4 regions of the Halanaerocella petrolearia genome follow, and region 1 is predicted to be linked to each of the others. Evidence: riboswitches for the same ligand, from Rfam matches in the RefSeq annotation. Region 1 holds a riboswitch; each other region holds the start of a gene.

The links. Region 1 has a riboswitch for cyclic di-GMP ahead of ACYQ39_RS04945 (diguanylate cyclase). Riboswitches for the same ligand answer to the same signal wherever they lie in the genome.
Region 2: linked by a shared signal. The riboswitch ahead of flgB (flagellar basal body rod protein FlgB) and the one ahead of ACYQ39_RS04945 (diguanylate cyclase) in region 1 are both predicted to bind cyclic di-GMP.
Region 3: linked by a shared signal. The riboswitch ahead of ACYQ39_RS10715 (hypothetical protein) and the one ahead of ACYQ39_RS04945 (diguanylate cyclase) in region 1 are both predicted to bind cyclic di-GMP.
Region 4: linked by a shared signal. The riboswitch ahead of ACYQ39_RS11670 (type IV pilin protein) and the one ahead of ACYQ39_RS04945 (diguanylate cyclase) in region 1 are both predicted to bind cyclic di-GMP.

What each region holds. Positions count from the first base shown of each region.
Region 1 is NZ_BAAHXW010000001.1:963,012-969,245, forward strand. It holds gene ACYQ39_RS04935 (FAD-dependent oxidoreductase) at 1-1,132, shown strand, start outside; gene ACYQ39_RS04940 (hypothetical protein) at 1,185-1,835, opposite strand; gene ACYQ39_RS04945 (diguanylate cyclase) at 1,866-3,815, opposite strand; cyclic di-GMP riboswitch class II at 3,869-3,952, opposite strand; gene hcp (hydroxylamine reductase) at 4,232-5,878, shown strand; gene ACYQ39_RS04955 (RnfABCDGE type electron transport complex subunit B) at 5,977-6,234, opposite strand, start outside.
Region 2 is NZ_BAAHXW010000001.1:773,103-779,336, reverse strand. It holds gene hslU (ATP-dependent protease ATPase subunit HslU) at 1-779, shown strand, start outside; gene codY (GTP-sensing pleiotropic transcriptional regulator CodY) at 894-1,673, shown strand; cyclic di-GMP riboswitch class I at 2,080-2,165, shown strand; gene flgB (flagellar basal body rod protein FlgB) at 2,410-2,814, shown strand; gene flgC (flagellar basal body rod protein FlgC) at 2,817-3,233, shown strand; gene fliE (flagellar hook-basal body complex protein FliE) at 3,247-3,549, shown strand; gene fliF (flagellar basal-body MS-ring/collar protein FliF) at 3,580-5,130, shown strand; gene fliG (flagellar motor switch protein FliG) at 5,144-6,151, shown strand; gene ACYQ39_RS03945 (FliH/SctL family protein) at 6,144-6,234, shown strand, end outside.
Region 3 is NZ_BAAHXW010000002.1:701,029-707,262, reverse strand. It holds gene ACYQ39_RS10735 (N-acetylmuramoyl-L-alanine amidase family protein) at 1-449, opposite strand, end outside; gene ACYQ39_RS10730 (hypothetical protein) at 504-959, opposite strand; gene ACYQ39_RS10725 (glucose-6-phosphate isomerase) at 1,156-2,595, opposite strand; gene ACYQ39_RS10720 (DUF3793 family protein) at 2,817-3,401, opposite strand; gene ACYQ39_RS10715 (hypothetical protein) at 3,541-4,068, opposite strand; cyclic di-GMP riboswitch class II at 4,149-4,232, opposite strand; gene ACYQ39_RS10710 (hypothetical protein) at 4,267-4,422, opposite strand; cyclic di-GMP riboswitch class I at 4,502-4,595, opposite strand; gene ACYQ39_RS10705 (hypothetical protein) at 4,879-5,397, opposite strand; gene ACYQ39_RS10700 (cupin domain-containing protein) at 5,870-6,234, shown strand, end outside.
Region 4 is NZ_BAAHXW010000002.1:875,644-881,877, forward strand. It holds gene pilB (type IV-A pilus assembly ATPase PilB) at 1-55, shown strand, start outside; gene ACYQ39_RS11660 (type IV pilus twitching motility protein PilT) at 68-1,114, shown strand; gene ACYQ39_RS11665 (type II secretion system F family protein) at 1,191-2,342, shown strand; cyclic di-GMP riboswitch class II at 2,431-2,514, shown strand; gene ACYQ39_RS11670 (type IV pilin protein) at 2,770-3,186, shown strand; gene ACYQ39_RS11675 (prepilin peptidase) at 3,405-4,157, shown strand; gene ACYQ39_RS11680 (O-antigen ligase family protein) at 4,172-5,752, shown strand; gene ACYQ39_RS11685 (hypothetical protein) at 5,768-5,953, shown strand; gene ACYQ39_RS11690 (type IV pilus modification PilV family protein) at 5,950-6,234, shown strand, end outside.

The DNA.
Region 1 (6,234 bases):
AGGCGTAGAAATACTTACTGAATCCAGTATTTGTGAGGTTACTGACAATAGTGTAGTCATCAATACTTGCGAAAAAGAAGACGGTTACATTGTTAGTGATGAAAGCTCTAAAGTTGAACAAGAGATTAAAACTCAAACTTTGGTCTGGACTGGTGGCGTAAAAACTAAGAGTCTAGTTAAAAAACTAGGTTTAGATTTAAATCGTAGAGATAGAGTAGAAGTTAATAAATACTTACAGACTTCAATTGATAATATTTATGCTATTGGTGATAATGCTTATTTTGAAAATGAAGATGAATGGGTACTACCACAATTAGTTGAGGCTGCAGTACAGGCTGGTGAATGTGTGGCCTATAATATTCATGCTCAAATTACAGGCTCTGAAATGAAAGAATTTGATCCTCAATTACATGGAGTCATGGTTTCTATTGGCTCTAATTATGCTGTTGCTGAACTTGAACCTATGTCAGGAATTACTATTCCTTTAATTGGCTTTTTAGCAATGATAACCAAACATCTTGTTAATATGCATTATCTCTTTGAAGTTAATGGTTTTAGCTTAATCTGGGACTATATTGAACATCAATTTAAGGATGTTAAAGGAGGGATTGGAATGCTAATCAATCATTTAAGCAAAAAATCAGGTACTTTCTGGTTAGTACTACTGAGAGTCTTCCTTGGTGTTAGATTTTTATTAGAGGGTGTTACTAAATTACAAGAAGGATGGTTGACTGGTTCAGAAGAACATCTTATTTCTGGTGCCTCTTCTATGCTTTGGAGTGACGGCACACCTCAATTATATATTGACCTAATGAAATCTATTGTTGGCCCTAACCAAGTAATATTCCAGAAAATAATGGTATTAACTGAACTAGGAGTCGGCTTAAGTCTAGTCTTTGGCTGTTTAACTATCCTAGGTGCTTTAGGAGCTTTAGGACTGAGTGCCAACTTCATCCTAGGTGGTTTAGGATCAGATGCCGGTATTTGGGAACAAGTCTGGTTATTCCTAATCTCAATTACTATGCTTTCTGGAGCAGGAAAAGCCTTTGGGATTGATTATTATCTAATTCCTTGGCTTTTAAATCTATCTAACAACTCAGTAGACTTTAATCAACGAGATTTATCAGCCTAAATAGAATAATTAATAAGAGCGGTCACTTGATCGCTCTTATCTTATTTATAGCTTAACTCAAATCCCAAAATTCAATCATCTGATCTATTAACTGCTCCCAATTAGCCTGACTAGTATTTAATATCAGACTTGGTAAATTACTTTTAGTTACTAGTTGTTTTTTTCTTTTCTGTCTTCTAATGTAATGTTCAATTATCTCTTCTTCAGTCGAACCATAACGAGAGATATAATTTCTCCATTTTTGACCACGACTATAGATTATTCTTTTACGCATAACTTTTGGCTCTATCTCCAAAAAACATAGCTTAGTATTTAACTGGGCCAACTTCCTATCAATCTCTGCTAGATCATCCCAACACAAGTGATCAAAGTAAGTGGCATGAGTAATATGAAATCGTTCAAGTACAAAAGCATACCGATGTTCTGATTCAGTACCTACCCAACCTCGTTTTTGATAGTAATCTTTATATTTCTCTAATGGTTCTATAATATCAAATAACAACTCTAGGTTATCTTCTTTAGTAAGTTGGCCCTGATTATACTTCTTTTCCAATACTCGTTGAGTAATATCTTCACCATAAGTTAAAAAAGGCATGAATTCTCGCTCTAAAATTTTTGGAGACTTTAATAAACTACGAATAATTGTTGATTTACCAGTAGCAGGAATTCCTTCAAATATAATTCCTGTAGATGGAACTGTCATTCACTTCATCCTTTCTTTGGGCATTTTATATTAATTCTTCTCTACTATCTCATTAACAAAGGTCTCAACTAATTGCGGATCAAATTGACTTCCAGCTCCTGCTTTTATCTCCTCTAAAGCCTCTTCTTTACTCATTGCTTCTTTATAAGACCGTTCATTAACCATTACGTCATAAGCATCTACAATAGAAATTATCCGAGCATTAAGTGGGATCTCTTTTGCTGCTAATCCTTGTGGATATCCCGTGCCATCCCACCACTCATGGTGACTTAAAATACTCTCAGAAATATCTGCCAATTCAGGTGATGATTTAGCAATTTGACTTCCTATTTCACTATGTCTCTTCATTTCTTCCCATTCTTCTTTGATCAAAGGAGTTGGCTTATTAAGTATCTCTTCTGAAATACCTACTTTGCCTAAATCATGTAGTTCGGCTAATAGACTCAAATCAGTCAATTTAGCATCAGATAAATTTAGCTTTTTACCTATTTTTAAGGCAAGTTTTTTCAGCCTATTACCATGTTCTACAGTTTCATTAGTTTTTTCTTTTAATGTTCTTAATAAAGAAGAGAGAACACTATTATGAAAACTCTTACTTTCAGTCAACTTCATCTTATACATCCAATCTTCTGCTTCTTTAAAAATATCATCAATATCTTCAGTAACTTTTCTCTTAGTAGCATAACCTAAACTAATACTAATCTCTAATAATTCTATATTTTGTTCTTCGCAGTTTTCCTTTATTCTAGAATATACTTTTTTAGTATTCTTCTTATTAGTTTTAGGTAATAAGACTACAAATTCATCTCCACCCCAACGTACAACGATATCATCTTCTCGACAAGAATCCTTTATTACTTGAGCCGCTTCAGATAATAATTTATCTCCTAATTGATGACCAAAAGCATCATTAGTTAATTTTAGGCCGTTAATATCTCCTACAATAATACTTAATGGTAACTGATTCTGCTGATCTAATAAATCAAGTTGCTCTTCTAAATATCTTCTATTGTATAGACCAGTTAAACTGTCGTGATAATTCAAATATTCAATCTCTTCTTTAGTCTTTCTCTCTTCAGTTATATCTTTAGCAGTACAGATTAAAGATTCAACTTCATTATCTTTATTTAACTTAGGAACTTTACTAATTAACAATACTCTCTCTTTTCCATGCTGATTTTTAATAGAATACTCAAACTCCTCTTTCTCTTGTTTGCTAAAAACCTTTTTATTATTAGTAATATACTCTTCAGCTACTTGCTGATCAAATAAATCTTCTATATTTGTATTTCTAATATCTTCTTTTTCTAAACCTAAAAAATCAGCATGGGCTTGATTCACTTCTCCATATAGATTAGCATCTTTTAAATACCAAATCTGAGTCTCACTATTATCCAATAACATCTTCTGTTTCATATAAAGGTCTTGATATTTATCCTTACTTCTTTTTAACTTATTCTGAAGATCAATTTTCAAACTATGAGTAATATAAGATAATAAACTAGTTAATATAGTAAATATAATAAATATTATTTTACTTATAGATGGGTTAACAGTAAATAAGAGCGACAAGATAACTAAAGAAATTATAATCAAATTATAATTTCTTAACTGGGGAGTTGTTTTAAATATAAAATTTGTAACTATAATCACTACCAAGATACCAATAGCATAATTAATTGAATAATTATTTAAGTAAGCAAAATAAATAAGATGAATATTAATAGTATATAACACGAAATAAATAATAGTTACTAAATTATTTCTTATCTTCTCACTTATAAAAGATAAAATAAAAAATATCAGAAGTATAACTGCTATAACTAACCTATGCTTAAAAGAAAAAGGATCAATGGCATGATTACTTAGCTTATATATTATTCCAAATGACAGATACAAAAACATAACAATTATTAAAAACCCTCGATAGGCTACTACCTCATAATCTTCATTAAAGAATCTTTTCATAAAATTTATCAATTTAGCCTACACCAACTTTCTTATTATTCAACTAAATATAAAACCCACCTTATTTAAAAATAAGGTGGGTTCACCACTAGCTCCATATAATCCAGGTGACCAATTACAGATTATACTTCACAGCTCTTAATAAATATACATTTTTATTAAAATCACTAATTTAAACTACATTATAATACATACCCTGTAAAATAATTTTAATATAAGACCATAATTTCCTCCTTAAAATTAAATTTTCTCATAAAATTATGTAAATTAAAAAAACTATGTTATAATATTTAAGGAAGGTATAGATAATTATACTATAATTTAATATCTTTGTCGTTAAGTGTGATTTATATCATATTAAATTACAACAAATTATCTTACAATAAAGATAGAATTAAGATTTAAAAATAATAAAGGAGGGATTGTTTATGTCAATGTTTTGTTATCAATGTCAAGAAACAGCAGGAGGCAAAGCTTGTACAGTTAAAGGAGTCTGTGGAAAAGAAGATACAACAGCTAACTTACAAGACCTTTTAATCTATTTACTAAAAGGAGTTTCTACTTATAGTACTAAAGCTAAAGATTTAGGAGTTGCAACGCCTGACATAGATAAGTTTGTCATGAAGAGCTTATTCATGACTATTACTAATGCCAATTTTGATAATGATGCCTTTGTAGAACAGATTAAAGAGGCATTAGAAGTAAGAGCTAAAGCTAAAAAGAAAGCAAAAGAAGCAGGAGCAGAATTTAATGATCTATTTGCAGGAGCTACTTGGACTGCAGGTACTAAAGAAGAATTTATTGCTAAAGGTGAAGAGGTTGGCGTGCTAGATACGGAAGATGAAGATGTTAGATCTTTAAGAGAACTTATTACTTATGGTGTTAAAGGAATGGCTGCTTATGCTGAACATAGCTATAACTTAGATTATGAAAGCCAAGAAGTCTATGACTTTATGCAAGAAGCTTTAGCAGCTACAACTGATGATAGTCTGTCAGCTGATGACTTAGTAAACTTAGCTATGCAGACAGGTGAACATGGTGTTCAGGCTATGGCTCAATTAGATCAAGCCAATACAGACACGTATGGTAATCCTGAAATTACAGAAGTAAATATTGGTACTAAAGATAATCCAGCCATCCTAATTAGTGGTCACGATCTAAAGGATATGGAACAATTACTAGAACAGACTGAAGGTACTGGAGTAGATATTTATACTCATTCTGAAATGTTACCAGCTAACTATTATCCTGCCTTCAAAAAGTATGATCACTTTGTAGGTAATTATGGTAATGCTTGGTGGCAACAGAAAGAGGAGTTCGAAAGTTTCAACGGGCCAATTCTATTTACAACTAACTGTATCGTGCCTCCAAAAGATGATGCTAGCTACAGTGATAAGATCTTCACTACAGGTTCAGCTGGTCTAGATGTAGCTACTCATATTGAAGCAGATAAAGACGGAAATAAAGACTTTAGCCAGCTTATCGAAGTAGCTAAAGAATGTGACGCTCCAGAGCAGATTGAAGACGGTACAATAGTTGGTGGCTTTGCTCATAACCAGGTCTTAGATCTAGCAGATAAAGTAATTGAGGCTGTCAAAGAAGGTGCTATTAAGCAGTTCTTCGTGATGGCAGGTTGTGACGGAAGAATGAATAGTAGAGATTATTATACTGAATTTGCTAAAGAACTACCTGAAGATACAGTAATCTTAACAGCAGGATGTGCTAAATATAAATATAATAAGCTAGACTTAGGCGACATTGGAGGTATTCCAAGAGTCTTAGATGCGGGACAATGTAATGACTCTTATTCTCTAGTAGTTATTGCCCAGGAGTTAGCTAAAGCCTTTGAACTAGAAGATATCAACGATCTACCTATCTCTTATAATATTGCTTGGTATGAACAGAAAGCAGTAATTGTACTACTAGCATTATTATATCTAGGTGTTAAGGATATTCACTTAGGGCCAACATTACCAGCCTTCTTATCTGACAATGTAGCTAATGTATTAGTCGATAAGTTTGGAATTGCAGGTATTGATAATGTTGAAGATGACATTGAACAATTTATGGCTTAAAGCTTAATTAATAAAAAAAAGCTGGCTCCTTAAAGGGCCAGCTTTTTTTATATTACAACTTATTAATTTTTAGTGAAACTTAATCATATACTGTGTCATTACTCATACTCAATTGTCTCCTTAGGACAAACTGAAATACACTGCTCACACTGAATACATTCGTCTTGGTCTATTTCATGCTGTCCGCCCTGTTCTCCAGAGATAGCATCAACAGGACATTCATTAGTACAAAGTGTACAACCTACACATTCATCACCGATTACAATCTGACTTCCTTTATCAGCATCTTTAGTTGGATTATCCTCTACTTCAAATGGAGTATCTACCATAGCATCAGTAGGACAGACCTCTACACA
Region 2 (6,234 bases), 190 kb from region 1:
AAATCTTTTCTGGGGCTGGAGTAGAAGAATTAGGAGTTAATTTTCAAGATATGTTTGGTGGGATGTTACCAAATCAAAAAGAAACAAAAAAAGTAACTGTTAAAGAAGCAAGAGATATACTAAAAGAAGAAGAGGCTCAGAAGTTAATTGATATGGATAAAGTTAGTCGGCAAGCAATTAAACGAGTAGAAGAATCAGGGATAATCTTTTTAGATGAAATTGATAAGATAGCTGGTAAAGAAGCAGGATCTAATCCAGATGTATCTCGAGAAGGGGTACAAAGAGATATCTTACCAATTGTAGAAGGTTCAACAGTCAATACAAAATATGGCTCAGTTAAGACAGACCATATTTTATTTATTGCAGCTGGTGCTTTTCATGTATCTAATCCAACTGATTTAATCCCTGAATTACAAGGTCGATTCCCAATTAGAGTCGAATTAAATAGTCTATCTAAAGATAACTTTAAAGAAATTTTAATTGAACCCGAACATGCTTTGACAAAACAATATAAAGCATTATTGGCTACTGAAGATTTAGAAATTGAATTTACTGAAGAAGCAATTGATGAATTGGCTGAGATTGCTTATCAAGTTAATGAACAGACAGAAAATATAGGAGCTCGAAGATTGCATACTATTGTAGAGAAACTATTAGAGGAACTTTCTTTTACAGCTCCAGAACTTAAGAAGGATAGAATTGAAATCAATCGTCAATATGTAAAAGATAGATTAGATGATCTAGTTAAAGATAAAGATTTAAGTAAATATATTCTCTAAGTTCTTTATAATCTGAAATAAAAATTAAATTTAGATATAATTATTTAAGTTATTCTAGGTTTTGATATACTGGGCTGACTGACAAAACAGTTAGTTATTAAGGAGGACATATTGATGGAACAATTACTTACTAAAACACGTAAGATAAATAGATTAATTCAGCGCTCTGCTGGTCATCCAGTTGATTTTGCAGAAATGGCTAAAGTGTTAAGAGAAACTATTAGAGCTAATGTTTATTTAGTAGACCAAGGTGGAGAAATTTTAGGACATAACTTGGTAGATGAATTTGAATGTGACCTAATGTTAAAAGAGGTAATTAACCAGAATAAATTTCCTAGAGAATATAATGACTGGTTATTAGGAATCTATCATACTCAATCTAATTATGAGCAAAAACATGGTTCATGTGTCTTTAAAGAGGCTAAAGATTGTTTATTTAAGCATAAACTAACGACTATTGTACCAATTAATGGTGGAGGAGAAAGATTGGGTACTTTGATTTTAGCTAGATTTGATAAAGAGTTTGAATCTAGTGATTTATTATTAGCTGAATATGCAGCTACTGTAGTTGGTATGGAGATTTTAAGATTAAAGAGTAAAGAAAGAGAGAAAGCAGCTCGTAAAAAAGCAGCAGTTCAGATCGCTATAGATACTTTATCTTATTCTGAATTAGAGGCTGTAGAGCATATTTTTGAAGAACTTGATGGCACAGAGGGTTTACTGGTAGCTAGTAAAATTGCAGATAGAGTAGGCATTACTCGTTCAGTAATTGTTAATGCTCTTCGTAAGTTTGAAAGTGCAGGAGTAATTAAGTCTAAGTCATTAGGTATGAAAGGAACACATATTAAAGTATTAAATGATTATTTACTAGACGAGTTAAAGAAATTAAATTAGCTTTACAGGTGTGGGTTGCCCACACCTGTTTTTTAATTTGTAAGATAAATATATCATATCATTGTAAATGAAACACTTATCGAAGGGTAGAGTCGCAAAGATGGCATAATTGCGTCAGACTACTAAATAGAGTATATGCCCCCCTATACCTTTTATAAGGGGGTTATTGTTTTAAGTGATTCTTTGGATAATGTTTTAAAGTAAAATTATAGATTAGACAAAATCATACATAATTGCAGTAATAATCATTTTTTTATCTATAATATAAGATAATTTTTTAAAAATGCAGGAATATTGGAAATAGGTATTGAATTAATAAAAGGTAGCAGTAGCTTTTCAGAAAGAAGTTCTTAAACAAAGATATTTAAATGGATGGATATTAAAGTAAAAAATAAATATATTACATCCTCGTAAATGGCACACTTATCGAAAGGTAGGGTCGCAAAGCTTTTGAGTCTATGGCGTAATTGCTAAGACCGTCAGGTTACCAAATGGAGTATATGAAACCCCTATATCTTTTTATGAGGATAGGGGTTATTGTTTTATTATGTAATTTTTTAGGGTAATATTCCAAATTAATATTGAAAATGATGCATAATAAGATATAATTATACATAATTGGGATAACAACTATTTTTTTCCTATAATACAAGATTAGTTTCTTAAAAATTGCAGGAATATTATAAATATATATTGAAGTTTTAAAAAGGGATAGTAATTTAAAGGGAGGTTTCAGATGAAGTTGTTTGATCAAAACTTTAGTGTGTTACAAAAATCATTAGATGGTTTACAAAAAAGACATAAAACAATTGCTAATAATATCTCTAATGCTGATACTCCAGGTTATAAGAGAAAAGGAGTCAGCTTTAAAGGTCAATTGAATAAAGTATTGAATCAAGACTATGATTTGGAAGTAACTAATAAAAGACATATATCTTTAAATAGCAGGAGTTTAGAGTCTGTAAAGCCTAAGATGTATACAGAAGAAGATACCAAGGTCAGAAGTGATGGTAATAACGTTAGTATAGATGCTGAAATGTCTAAGTTAGCTAAGACTAATTTAGAATATCAAGCTGTTACTAAGCAACTGGCTAATAAATTTCGCCGAATAGAGAATGTAATTAAAAAGGGAGGTAAATAGTAATGTCAATGTTTAAAGGGATTGGTATTAGTGCCTCAGGTTTGACAGCTCAAAGATTAAGAATGAATACTATTTCAAGTAATATTGCTAATGCTAATACAACTCGTACAGAAGATGGTGGCCCTTACCGTCGTAAGATGCCTGTCTTTAAAGCGAGATTACAAGAAGAATTAGCATCTAAAGAAGAGAATGTAAATGGAGTAGAGGTGACTAATATAGAAGAGAGTAATAAACCACCTAAGTTAGTTTATAAACCTGAACATCCAGATGCTAATGAAGCTGGTTATGTAAAGATGCCTAATGTAAATGTTGTATCAGAGATGACAGATATGATGTCAGCTACTAGGTCTTATGAGGCAAATGTAACTGCTTTGAATTCAGCTAAAAAAATGGCTAAGAGTGCACTTGAACTTGGATAAAGGAGGGGTATAAATGAAAGTTGACAAGCTGTCTAATTCTAATTTGATGAAAATAAATCAGAAATTATCTGATAGTAGTGAAGAAAAGAAAAATAAAACTTCTTTTACTAATATGTTAAAACAATCCCTACAAAAGACGAATAATCTACAACATCAAGCCAATCAAGCCAGTCAAGATTTGGCTTTAGGAAAAGCTGATAGTGTTCATGAAGTAATGATAGCTGCTCAAAAAGCTAAAATATCTTTAGATTTAACAACAGAAGTAAGAAATAAAGTAGTTGATGCCTACAAGGAGATTATGAGGATACAAGTCTGATGGGATGGTCACTAGGATTGAGGTGTAAATATGGTTGAAAGTTTTGCAGAGCTAAAAGAGCAGTTTTTAAAATTATGGACAGGGTTAGATAAGAAAACTAAGATTATAATTGGCGCTTCAATTATTGCTACTATTATTGCTATATTTATTTTGGTTAATTGGGCTAGTCAGCCTGAATATAAGGTATTATTTAATAATTTATCTAATAAAGATGCTGGAGTAATAGTTGAAAAGCTAAAGGAAAAACAGGTTTCATATAAATTAGAAAATAAAGGTTCTGTTATTTTAGTACCTAGCCAAAAAGCCCATCAACTTAGGTTAGAATTAGCTGGAGATGGATTACCGACTGGCGGAGTAACTGGTTTTGAGCTTTTTGATCAGACCCAGATAGGAACTACTGACTTTCAACAGAAAGTTAATTATAATCGAGCCTTATCTGGTGAACTATCAAGGACTATTAAACAATTTGAGAATATTAGTTATGCTAGGGTGCAGATTACTCCGGCTCAAAATAGTATTTATAAAGAACAGTCCAAACCAGCTAAAGCTTCTGTATTTCTAAAATTAAATGGATACCAAGACATTAGTAAGAATCAAGTACAGTCGATTGCTAATTTAGTAGCTAGTAGTGTTAAAGGCTTAAAGGCTAATAAAGTAACTATTGTTGATACAGCAGGTAATTTACTGTCTGCTAAATTAGATAATCAAGATGAAAGCTCAAAATCTAATTATGACCAGTTAGAAACTCAAGATAAATTTGAAGAAGAGATAGAACAAGATTTAAATGTAATGTTGACTAAAGTGTTAGGAATAAATAATTTTGTAGTTAAAGTTAATGCTAAACTTAATTTTGATCAACGTAGCATAAATAAAACAGAGTATGAACCAGTAGTTGATGATCAAGGTATTGCACGTAGTAAACAAGTTAAAGAGGAAAGTGAAGAGGGAACGTCTAGTCAGCCTGAAGGAGTTCCTGGTACAACTTCTAATTTACCTCAATACAAAGTAGATAATAAAAAACAGCAGAGTAGAGAAAGTTCAGAATCAGTTGTTAATTATGAGATTAATAAGAAAATAGAAAAGTATGTTCAATCACCTGGAGCTTTAGAGAGATTATCTGTTTCAGTAATTGTAAATCAAGAGTTAAAGCAAGAGAATAAAGAGTCAATCACTGAAGCTGTTTCTGCAGCAGTTGGCTATAATGAGCAACGTGGTGACGAAATTAAAGTTGTAGGAATGAAGTTTGATAATAGTTTACAGAAGAAGACAGATCAAGCTATAGCTGCTGAAGAAGCAGAACAGAGAAGTTTCTTATATACACTAGCAGCTATTGTAGGGGCTTTAATCTTAGTTGTAGTCTTTTTATTATATAGAAATAGAGAAAGTGACGAGACAGAAGAAATTGAGCCAGGACAGGAGATTGATTATGTAGCAGGTGATGGAACTGAAGAATATGCCGCTACAGAGGAGATGGATTCTGAAGAAAGTGAATTACAGAAAGCACAGCGCGAAATACGTAATTTAACACAAGAACAACCAGAAGAGATAGCAGAATTAATTAAAAGTTGGATGGACGAGTAAAGGAGGATAGAAGATGCAACACCAACAGTTATCAGGTAAGCAGAAGGCTGCTATTTTGATGATCTCTTTAGGACCAGATGCTTCAGCAGAAGTTTTCAAGCATTTAAGTGATGAAGAGATTGAAGAATTAACGTTAGAAATTGCTAATTTAGACCAGGTATCTGCTGAAGTTAAAGAAGAGGTGTTAAGTGAATTTCATCAGATGTGTGTAGCCTATGACTATATTAGTCATGGTGGTATGGATTACGCTAAAGAAGTGTTAGAGAAGGCTTTAGGTGAATCGGAGGCTAGTAGTGTTATTGACCGATTGACTGCTTCTTTGCAGGTAAGACCTTTTGATCAGTTAAGAAAGACAGATGCTGATCAGATTCTAAACTTTATCCAGAGTGAACATCCTCAGACGATTGCTTTAATTTTGGCTTATTTAGATCCTGAACAGTCGGCTAGTATTATGTCAGGGTTGCCCGAGGATAAACAGATGGAAGTAGCAAAGAGGATTGCTGTTATGGAGCGTACTTCTCCTGATGTAATTCGAGAAGTAGAACGGGTTCTAGAACAGAAACTATCTTCTCTAATGACTAATGAATATTCTCAGGCTGGCGGACTTGACTCTATTGTAGAAATTTTGAATTTATCTGATAGAAGTACTGAGAAACGAATTTTAGAAGAACTTGATGGTGATGATCCTAACTTAGCAGAAGATATAAAACAGAAGATGTTTGTATTTGAAGATATTACTATATTAACTGATCAAGATATTCAACAGGTATTACGTGAAGTAGATACAGATAATTTAGCTTTAGCTCTTAAGGCAGCTAGTGATGAAGTAGCCAATAAGATTTTTGATAATCAGTCTAAACGTGCTGCTGAAATGTTGAAAGAGAATATTGAGTATCTTGGCCCAGTGCGAATTAGTGATGTAGAAGAAGCTCAACAGGAGATTGTGAATAAGATTAGAAAATTAGAAGAAGATGGAGATGTTGTAATTGATCGTGGTGGAGGAGATGAAGTAATTGAGTAATGTAATTAAGTCTAATCAGATTAAATCCGGTAGAAAATTTGATTTTAAAGATGGCTTACAGAAGAAAGAAGAGACTTCTCCGC
Region 3 (6,234 bases), on a different contig from region 1:
TTAGCTAAAGTATTGATACCTATGTTAGTTACTTGATTAGTCTGATAGTAAACTGTCTTAGTACTACCTTCCCAACTTATCTCACCACCATAAATTTTAGGTAATAATCTTAATGGAATCATTACTTGATTACTTATTGATTTAATTCTACTACGCAAAGGAATAATCTCCGAATTGATTTCAATAACCCTATCTCCTATCTGAAAAGAGGTCTGTAAATAATCATCTTCAATCTTTAAGCTCTGGTTATCTCTATCCCAATTTACTTTCGCTCCAAATTCATCGGCTAAAATTTGAGCTGGAACTAAAGTTCTACCATTTGTAACTACCAACTTAGTAGCTATCTGCTCTCCATTAATTACTAACTTAATATCTTGAGCAGAAACAGGAATAGCAACAAGAACCATTGCTACCACCAAAGCTACTATCAGTCTAGATTTAGTCTGCAATCTCCTAGCTCCTCTCTAACACCATTAATTACTATATTATCTAATTCATCTACCTTAAAGTTTAATTTTCTCTACCATTTCATCTTGATGATTAGTAAATTTAAATTTCGTATTCTGTGTTGGATCTAACTTGGCCCTATTAACTTTGACTACATCATAAGGTAAATTAACTACTTCTAAGGATAGCTGGTTAACTGAAGAATAAGGTAACACTTTAACTACTACTTCCTTCTTGTGCTGTAGGATACTATCTATCTTAAGGTTACAACCTACTCTTTTACATTTATCTAAAGCAACATAAATTAGAAAATACTTACTATAATTGATATTAAGAATAGATAAGTTTTGATGATACTTAGGCAATTTTAATCTATCCCCTTGATCAGTCAACACCCATGCATTATAATTTACTTCTTCTAACTCCATAGTACTACAATTACATTGTTTATTAATTAAAGAAACAAAAGGAACTTCTTTGGATTTACTAAGCCCTATTTTCTTCCAAAACAAAGCTCTTCTAACCTCCTAACAAAAGACTTCTTCTTTTTACAGATTCAAGACATAAGTTAAAAAACCTCTTATAAAAATATGCCATAATTTATAGTCCAATTCAACTTACCTATTTTTTAGTAATTAGATATATATTAAATATATATTAAACTATAAACAAAAAAATAAAAAAGGACCCATCTGGGTCCTTTAAAAATTATACAATTAAATCATCATCTTTTTCAGGTCGAGAATCAAACTCTTCTTTCATATCAGCAAAACCTTCTCTACCTAACACACCATAAGCATACTTCTTACCTAACTCAACACCAGGTTGATTAAAGGCATTAATATCATATAACTCTCCAGCGAAAGCAGTTGTTAACTCGTATAGATAGAAGAACTGACCTAAAGTAAAGGCATTTACCTCAGGGAAAACAACTGTACAGTTCAATCTATTGTTTTTAGTTAAAGCTAACTCAGTCGCCTTCTTTTCAGTAGTAATCAATTTATTGAAAGTATGATCACCAAGATAAGAAACCCCAGAAATACCTTCATAACCCGCAGCAATCTCTAATTCTTCTGCAAAGTTTTCTACTTCTAAGAAAGTAACAACCTTATCATATGGACCTTCCATATATAACTGAGCTTGAGAGTGCTGATCTGTAGCACCTAAAGCTTTAATTGGAGTAGGGCCAACATTAACAACATTATCATCTCGATCAAGTTTCTTACCTAAAGACTCAGCCCATAACTGACGATACCAGTCAGCAACATCCTTTAAAGAATGGTTATAAGGCATCATTACAGACATTGGCTTACCATCTTGATCAGCTAAATACTGTAAAGTAGCATTTAGATAGGCAGGATTATCCCATAGCTCATCTGTATCACATAACTCAGCCATATATTCTGCTCCAGCTAATAACTCTTCAATATCAACACCAGTAAATGCTGCAGATACTAGACCAACTGGAGTTAAAACAGAGAAACGACCTCCTACATTATCAGGAATAAAGAACTTCTTCATACCTTCTTCTTTAGCAATCTTAATTAGATTACCAGAATCTTCACTAGTAGTGGCAATAAAGTGATCTCCTACTGCATCTTCTCCTAACTCTTCTACTACAGCAGCACGAGCAGTTAAGAACTGACTCATTGTTTCTGCAGTTCCACCAGACTTAGAGATAACATTAAAGACAGTCTTTTCTAAATCTAATGTCTCTAATAAAGACTTTAAACGAGTTGGATCAACATTATCAGGTGTAAATAATCGTGGGCAATTATCTCTAGCTTCATCTTTTAAATTATAGTAAGGATCATTTAAAGCAGTCTGCACAGCAATATTACCTAAAGCAGAACCACCAATTCCTAATACTACAAAGTTGTCATACTTGGCACGATTAGCTTCAGCAAACTCTTTAATCTCTTTCGCAATCTCTTTATGAGTCTCTGGCAGCTCCATAAAACCTAAGTCTCCAGCTGCCTTACCTTCTTTAATTGCCTTATGAGCTTCAACAGCTTTATCTTGCATCTTAGCAATATCTTCAGTAGTATAACCATGCTCTTGACCTACTTTGTCAGCAAACATATTATTTACGTCTAATTTCAAGCGCATAGATTCTTTCCATTCTGCATCTTCATAACGTTTAGTCATTTCTATTCCTCCTCTTAATTATTATCACTTTACTTATAAAAAATATTCTCCTGCAAACGTTTCCATTCTCTTACAATAATAAAGAATAGTATGTACTTTCTGTTACGTGATTCTACCTAACCATCTAATTTCCTGCAAGAAAAGAATATTTTTTTGAAAAATATAAACTCCAAAAAATAAAAATAGAGCAATATGTGAAAACACATTGCTCACCTAAGTTACTAGATTACTTTATGAAATTCTTCAACTTGCTCTAATTTATTTAACTTTGCATTAAACTCTTCTCTTGCCCTATCAAATCTCTTCTGCTTTAATAGAGAAATCTTCTTATTACCATAATACTTCCATTCTCCTCTATGAGTAACCTCTAAATCTACATATCCCATAAATCCTAATACATCTTTAAGAGGATAACCAAAAAAGATACCAATCTCATGAGGAAATTCAGCTCCCTGTAATCTATTCTTTAATTTTTCTAAATATTTATCTAGACTATATTCTTGAGGATAACCTATATTCTTAAGAAAATTAAGTACACGTTGATCTTTAAGTTGTTCTTCTAAAGCTTGAGAATGATAGAAAAGGACTTTCCGTCGTCCATTCACTATATCTATTTCTATAAGTTCTAACTGATTATAGCCTAGAAGAGTTCCTTTACACTTTTGCCAACAACTCTTTTCTTGTTTTATACTTCTTAATTCAGCTGGCTTAACTCCCATAATAGTAGCACCTATTCTTCTTAACAAACATTCACAATTTTTCCTAAAGCAATTTATATCACTTCTACATTTTTTGGTCCCTTTCATCTTCTCTCCCCCTTATCCATCTAACTAATTGAAATTGGTTTTCAATATCTATATTTAGTATAACATTAATAACTTCTACTGTCAAAAACTAATTAAAACAAAAAAACACCTCTCCTAATTGGAAAGATGTTTTAAGTGACTATTGATTAGTTATTTTATAATTTCTACTTTTACTGATTAGATAATCTTGCATCAAAGTTACATCTTTAAATATATAACTCACTAATTTATTAACTAAATCCTCTTTTATTTTATCATTTAAATCTAAATAACTACACAATACTTTAACTACTTCTTCAATTTGTCTTCTCTTACTCTCATTCGAATAATTATTATAAACTTTCAATAGTTTTTCTCTTATTTCTTCTAATAAACTAGCTTGAGTATTTACATCTTTTATTAGCAGAGAAGAGAAACTATTAGAAATATTACGTATAGTACTTGAACTAAAAGCTAAATCATTATTTTTAGTTACAAATATAAAACTAAAATAATGAATAACAACTAACATTAAAGCACGATCATCCACTTCTATTTTAGCTCCTATCTCCTTAAATCTTAACTTATCCTCCTCTTCTTTTATCAATTCAAACAGTTCTTTAGCTACATCATAGCTGGATACCTTACTACTCACCCCTAAAATTTTCTTTAAAGTTTTAACTGGCAATATACCCCTCCTCTAACAAAGTACTATGTTATAAACTTATAAATTATAATAAAAAAACCTAAATTTTCTAGAGAATACTAGAAAATTTAGGTCGGATTCACCATTGACTCCATATAATCCAGGTGCCCAAATAAAGATTATACTTCTCTGCCTCCTAAATACATTCATTTTCTATTTTTTAGCTAACTTCTCTAAACTTTACTTTTGATTATTACTAACTTTTTCTAAAACATTAATAAAATTTGAAAAATCTTCACTTTGGTACTTGTCATTTAAAGAATCAGAATCATCTTTTAAAATAAGATTAATAATAAATCCTAAAATAAAAAGCAATACAATTGAAGAAAGAGGCATAATTATCACTCCCTATATTTTTTTAAGTACTTTAAAATCTATTATAATTATCCCTCTTATTAAAAAAGCCTATATTCCTTTCGGTAACCTGACAATCTTAGTACAACGATTTAATGTACCGTAGACTCATAGTTTTGCGACCTTATTTTTCAATAAGTGTGCCTTTTTCGAGGGTTACTTTTAATTATTCGTTATTTTTATAATGACCTGTTAGAGTAATACTAGATATATTTTTATTATCCTCCATAAAAAAATATTTTTATTAATTTTTTTAATAATATCCAATTTATAACTGACAATTTTATATTCTAAATACTACTTTTTAAAATTACTAATGATCTTTTAATGTACTTATATAAGTTAGCAACTTGTATTTATTATCACTTTCTAACTATTAAAGTATAAAGCGATTAGTCATACTACCAACCGCTTTATACTCAATAAATAGCTATTATCTTAGTGAGTTGCTACATCATTAGCTCCTTCTTTACGTAAAATATCGGATACTTCATTAATCTTATTCTCATCTGTATCTTCTGCTGCTACCAAGATTTTTCCTTGTTCTACTTCTCCTGCATATCTCTCTCCTGTTTCTTGGTCTAATCCATAATCAACTAAACCACCTGCAACGCCTCCAGTGGCTGCTCCAGTTAGACCAGCAGCTACTGGTCCAGCAGCTAAAACAGGGCCAACTCCTGGAATTGCTAATAAACCAGCCCCAGCTAATATTCCTGCTGCCCCTCCTAAAGCGCCACCAGTAGTAGCACCATCAGCTAAATTTTGATCATTACCTGCCATCTCTTCTCCAGCTTCAATATTATCATTTCCGTCTTGTTTAGCTACTAATGAAATTTTATCTTCAGAAATCCCCTTTTCTTTCATCTTATCAACTGCAGTTTTAGCTTCAGATTCACCATTAAATACTCCTAAGACTGTTGGCATATCTTTATCTCCTCCTACAGTGAATTTGGGCATAGCTACATCCCCCTTAATGATTCACACCTATATATTAACCAAGTTTACAATTTAATATTCTATAATAAAAAATAAGATTCAGCTATACTGACAGTTGGAATAGAATGAAATCAGTCTTCCATATCTTAATTACTTCTAATTCAGCAAACTTATCCTTTAGTTTCATAAAAGCCTCTTCATCATAATAGTTAAATAACCTACCATTTCTATAAACTTCTCGATTGCCATACTTAATTGGCTCTAGGTGTCTAAATAAGAAACTGTTCTATTTTTATCGTATCATATACTTAGCAAGTTTATTTCCTATAGTTGTTTCAAAGTTGGTAAATCAATTCGGATAATTCTACCTTGCTAACCTGCTAAAAAATTTTGTTAGATTAGTCAAGAATTCATAATTTCTCTGTGAATCTACGAACCTATCTTAAACATATAACATATAATATTAAAAATTCCTACGAAAGGAATGATTAATATGAATGATGACTATATAATTAATCCACGTCCCCCGAAACAAATTACTAAGTTAAAGGATTATGGACCATGTCCCTTTGTAGTTAATATTGAAGAAGCCACTAAGCAAAACGATTATTACCGTATTGCTTTGTGGACAGGAGAATATTTACAACTTACATTGATGAGCATCAATCCTGGTGATGACATAGGTTTAGAAATGCATCCTAACCTTGATCAATTCATACGCATTGAGAAAGGGCAAGGAATTATTAGGATGGGAGATAGAGAAAAACAGTTAGATTTTGAAACAAAAGTCTATGATGACTATGCAATATTTATCCCTGCTGGTAAATGGCACAATCTGATCAATACAGGTCGTACCCC
Region 4 (6,234 bases), on a different contig from region 1:
TCAGGGAATAACTACGCTAAAAGAGGCTATGCGAGTTACAAAGGTTAATTTTTAAGGAGTGGTAATAATGGAGCTAGTTGAGCTATTAAGCCAAGGAATTAAATTAGAAGCATCAGATATTCATCTAACTGTAGGAGCAGAACCTATAGTTAGAGTCAATGGTAGGTTAGAAAAGATAGGAACTGAGAAAATTACTAAAGAGGAACTTAGAGGAATGATTGCTGATATGGTAGATCAGGAAGAAGCGAAGATACTTAAAGAAGAAGGAGAGGTTGATTTTGCTTATCAGTGGCGTGATTATCGTTTTAGAGTTAATGCTTTTCAGCAGCAAGCAAATCCTGCTTTAGTATTACGGATAATTCCGACTGAAATTCCTAAGTTAGATGATCTAGGATTACCAACTAAATTAAAAGAGTTGGCTTTACAGCCTCGAGGCTTATTTTTAGTTACAGGACCAACTGGAAGTGGGAAGTCAACTACTTTAGCTGCTATGCTTGATTTAGTTAATCAGCAGAAGGATAAGCATATTATAACGTTAGAAGATCCAATTGAGTATGTTCATCAACATAAGAAATCAATTATTAATCAGCGAGCTGTAGGTAAAGATACAGCAGAATTTGCAACTGGATTACGTGCTGCCTTAAGACAAGATCCAGATATTATTTTAGTAGGTGAAATGAGAGATTTAGAGACTATCTCAACTGCTATTACAGCAGCAGAGACTGGTCATCTAGTCTTAGCAACTCTACATACTAATGGAGCAGCTGAAACTATTGATCGAATTATTAATGTTTTTCCGCCGCACCAACAAGCTCAGATTAGGACACAGCTGTCTTTAATTTTACAAGGAGTTTTATCACAACAGTTAATTTCTACAATTGACGGTTTAGATAGAGTAGCAGCTACAGAGTTGTTAGTAGTAAATTCAGCAGTTAAGAATCTAATTCGTGAAGGTAAAAGCCATCAATTAGAGTCAGTAATGCAGACTGGTAGAGACAAGGGGATGCATACTATGGATTATTCATTACGTGATTTATATAGACAAGGAAAGATTAAGCGTCAAACAGCTTTAAATAAATCTAATAATATAGAGACTCTTAAGAATCTAATTTAGAAAGGAGTGGCTAGTTATAGATCATATTTTTCACTATAAAGCTCGTAATAGACAAGGAGAGTTAACTGAAGGAAATATAGAAGCTGAAAGTAAGAAGATAGCAGTTAATCAATTAAGAGAGCAAGGTTATTATATTACTTCAATTGAAGAAGAAACTTCTAATTTTGATTTTAATTTTGAATTTTTAACTTGGAAAAAAGCTAGTGTAGAAGAGTTAGCTTTATTTAGTAGACAATTTGCTACTATGATTAATTCAGGACTTTCATTAGTTAGAACACTCAATATTTTATCGGAGCAGGTAGTTGCTTCTAAATTAAAGGACTCTATTATTGCTATTAGAGAAAGGGTAGAGAGTGGTATGACCTTATCAGAAGCAATGATAAAGGAAGATAAAGTCTTTCCTAAATTATTTATTACTATGGTAGAAGCAGGAGAAACTGGTGGTATATTAGATGGTGTTTTAGAGGAGTTGGCTCAGTATTTTGAAAAGGAGAATGATTTAAAGCAGAAAATAACCTCTGCGTTAGTTTATCCTATAGTAATCACCTTGGTAGCTTTAGGAGTAGTCTTTTTTTTAATTACAGTAGTATTACCTACTTTTGTAGATGTCTTTTCTAGTATGGATATTGAATTACCCTTATTAACTAGATTATTATTATATGGTAGTAGTTTAGTTTCAAGCTATTGGTATTTATTTATTTTGGTTTTAGTTGTCATAATTGTTAGTATCTATTATTATTATCAGACTGACCAAGGGAAAAGAAAGATAGATGGAATACTACTTAAGTTACCTTTATGGGGTGATTTAGTGGTTAAAGTATCAGTGGCTAGAATAAGTAGAACCTTATCTATTTTAATTAATAGTGGAATATCAATTTTAGAAGGACTTGAAGTAGTAAGTAAGGTTGTCTCTAATCAAGTTATAGCTGATAAATTGGCATCTGCTCGACAAAGTATTAGTGAAGGAGAAAGTATTACTTTGCCTTTAAGTGAAGATGATACCTTTCCTGAAATGGCACTACAGATGATAGAAATTGGAGAAGAGACAGGAAATCTAGAAGAGATGCTTAATAAGTTAGCTGATTTTTATGAACAAGAGGTTGAATATAAAGTCGATAGTATTATTTCATTAGTTGAGCCAGCTTTAATTGTAGTATTGGGAATAATAATTGGAGGTATAGTACTTTCAATTATGTTACCTATGTTTGGTCTGATTCAAAGTGTTTAAAGCAATTTAGTATTATAAAAATACTTGATATAATTTGGTATTAATGATATATTAATCCAAAAGGAATATATGTATAATTAAAGAATTTCTTAATATAGGAAGCAATGAAGTATGACTTATATCTGGTCACCTAGGTTATACTGAGCTATTGGTGAAACCGTCCTATCTTAAATTAATTTTTAAGATTATAGGGCGGTTTTTTGTTATTTATAAATGATGTAGTGTCAGTGTAAGGAATCAGTATTAGTAAAGTCAAATTTATAAAAATGAGGTTATGTGAGAGTGTTTAAAAACCTAGCCTCTATCCTAATATTTCATTATATGTATAAAATATGGAAATGGGTTCATTTTAATTTATGTTAAGCAGGATTTTATTAATCAATTATAGAAGTAATATAATGTATTTTCATATAAAGGAGGATTTATAGTGATAAAAAAATTAAGAGATCAGTTTAAGACTTTAGCAACTAGAGAAGAAGGTTTTACTTTAATTGAGTTGATGATTGTAATTGCTGTAATTGGAACTTTAGCAGGAATTGCTATTCCGCAATTTGGTGGAGTAAGAGATAAAGCAGATATAGCTGCTGTAAAAAGTGATCTAAGAAATATTCAGGCAGGTTTAGAGATGTATAATGCGGAAGAGGGTGAATATCCAGCAAGTTTAAGTGATATTAACGACTATATTACAAATGTGGATACTAATAAGTATAGTACAGGTAGCGGTTACTCTACTTCTGGTTCTTCCTATACAATTGAGTATGAAGTAGATGTAGATATTAATGATGACGATACTGTTAATAATAATGATAAAATAACTGTTACACCTGGAGGTATAAGTGAATAGTAGTCATTTTTCAGCACCGTTTTTGGTGCTGATTCTCATATTACTCTTTTCAGTTTACAGTTTGCAATTTACAGTTTACAGTTAAGATTAAGACCAATTAAAATTTAAGAAACATCTTTACTAAAATAATCTTTTTATTTTTAAAAGGTTTTAGGTTTAAATAAGAAAAACAATGCGACTTTTTACAAATAAGTAATTTAGAGCAGGTGAAAATAAGTATGTCATTAGGAGTTATAATATTTACCTTTGGTTTAATAATCGGTAGTTTCTTGAATGTAGTAATTTATCGGCTACCAAAGAAAGAACCGATTGTTTTTTCTAGATCTTATTGTCCAAGTTGTGAAACTAAACTCCAACCTATTGATTTAATACCAGTGCTAAGTTTTATTTTAACAAAAAGCAGTTGTCGTTATTGTGGGAGGAAAATATCATACCAGTATCCAATAGTAGAACTAGTAACAGGTCTACTTTTTTTTACTTTATATAAACAGTATTATTTTACTATAGAATTTTTTCTTTATGTGTGGTTGATCTCTTTATTAATAGTGGCTAGTTTTATTGATTTTAAATATCAGATCATTCCTAATCAACTTACTTACTTAGGTATTGTATCAGGGTTAGGTAGTAGTTTATTAACGGGCCAACTTAACTTTAAGAGTTCATTAAGTGGTATAGTTATTCCAGCTATTTTTTTATTATTGATTATATTTATTACTAAAGGTGGTATGGGATTAGGTGATGTTAAGTTAATAGCAATGGTAGGTAGCTTTATAGGAGGATTATATTCTTTAGTAGCTATTTTTATTGGTGCTTTTATTGGTTCAATTATAGCTTTGTTTTTATTAAGTAGTGGAGCTAAAGAATGGGGAAGTCGACTTCCTTTTGGCCCTTTTATTGCCTTAGGTAGTTTAATAATGATTCTATGGGGGAATCAGATTATTAATTGGTACCTTAGATTATTTTTATATTAGGAAGTGTGAGTAGAATGAAGTTAAAGAAGAAAAACAATACTAGATATTTGATACCAATAGCTATTATAATGGGGGTAGTTCCTTTAGTATTATTTAGTAAGCAGATTTCTATCGCAGGAATATTGAAATCCTATTGGTCTAAAGATTTAGACTTTTTTTCTTATTATAAGATGGTTGTTTTCTTGCTAGCTACTTGTTGTGCTTTAATATCTTTTATAACTTATAGTTTTGGTGAGGGTAAACTTAAAAAGACATATTATTATCTTCCAATAGAGATTTATGTTATTTGTATTATCCTTTCTACTTACTATGCAAAGACTAGTTCTGTAGCTTTGTGGGGCTTTCCTAATAGATATGAAGGAATGTTTGTACTTCTATCCTATTTATTAGTCTTAGTTATTACTCTAAATTTAGTAGAGACTGAAGGAGATATTAAATTTTTAATAATTACTCTCTTTTTATCAGCAACTATTATTGGGTTGATAGGAATTTTGCAGTATTTTGGTTTTGATTTATTTACTACTAAATTAGGTGAGAAGTTGATTCTATCCTCTAAACTATCTAGTAAAGTTAATGGTATTACTGCTAAATTTGATTATATTTTTTCTACTTTATATAATCCAAATTATGTAGGAAGTTATATGGCAATGATATTTACTCTAGGATTAACTTTATATATACTAAGTCAGAAATTAAAATCCAAAATATTATTAGGGCTGTTTAGTTTATTGATTTTTGCTAATTGGCTAGGATCTCTTTCTCGAGCAGGGATAATTGGTGGTTTTGTAGCCATTATTCTGTTAGTTATATTGGTAAAAGAAGAGTTAATTAAGCATTGGAAAGCTATCTTAGTATTAGGTATTGGTTTTACGCTAGTCTTTATAGGTATGAATCAGGTGGGAAAGAATCGGTTAGTAGAAGAGTTCTTTTCCTTTGTAGATGAGACTAAGATAGCAACTGGTCAGAAGAATTCAAATCAACTTAAAGATGTTATAATTAATGATAATCAGTTGATTTTAGTTACAGATAAAAGTAAGTTAAAAATTAAAGTTATTACTAATAATAAATTATTATTTTTTAATGAGGCAGAAAAAAGAATCAACTATACCTTAAATCAAAAAAATGGAGTAATAGAATTAGAAGATAAGAGATATAAAGATTATAAGTTTAAGTTATTAGAAGATAAACAGATTTTACAATTTTCTTATAATAATAAAGAAGCCAATTTTAGGATTACTGAACATAAGAAAGATAAAGAGCTATGGATTATTGGTTTTCAAAATAAAGGATATAAGACAGGTGATATTGAAAAATGGGGTTTTGTTGGTATAGAAAGATTAGGTTCTGGTCGGGGATATATCTGGTCTAGATCACTTCCTATGCTAAAAGATACATCTTTTATAGGATTTGGCCCTGATACCTATGCCCTCTATTTTCCTCAATTTGATAGTGTAGGAAAGTTAATTACCTTTGGAACGACTAAAATTATAGTTGATAAACCTCATAATATGTATTTACAAGTTGGGATCAATACAGGACTAACTTCCTTACTTGCTTTATTAATTTTATTTGGAACCTATTTTATTTCCAGTTAGCAACTTTATTATAATATGAAATTGGATACTTACTATAAACAGGTAGGAGTAGGTGTCTTTACTGCTTTTATTGCTTATGTAATAACTGGTCTGTTTAATGATAGTGTGATTTCAGTAGCCCCAGTCTTTTGGAGCTTACTAGGAATAGGAATTAGTATTAATCTACAGTTGCAAGAAAGTAGGTTTGAGCAGAATCAATGATCTATACAAGTGATTATCAAAAAGAAACTGGATTTACATTGGTTGAAGTTGTAGTAGGAATTACAATATTATCTCTTGTCTTGATTCCTATATTAGGAAGTTTTATTGGTGGTTTTCAGATGATAACAGATACTAATAAGAAGACACAAGCGCTATCTTTAGCTAGATGGGCTATAGAAAGTGTAAAGGGTTGTGCTAGTAATAGTGATCAATTTACTATTTCAGAGATAATAGATAAGTTAAAGAATTTACAAGGAGTAACAATAAAACAGGAATTAAGT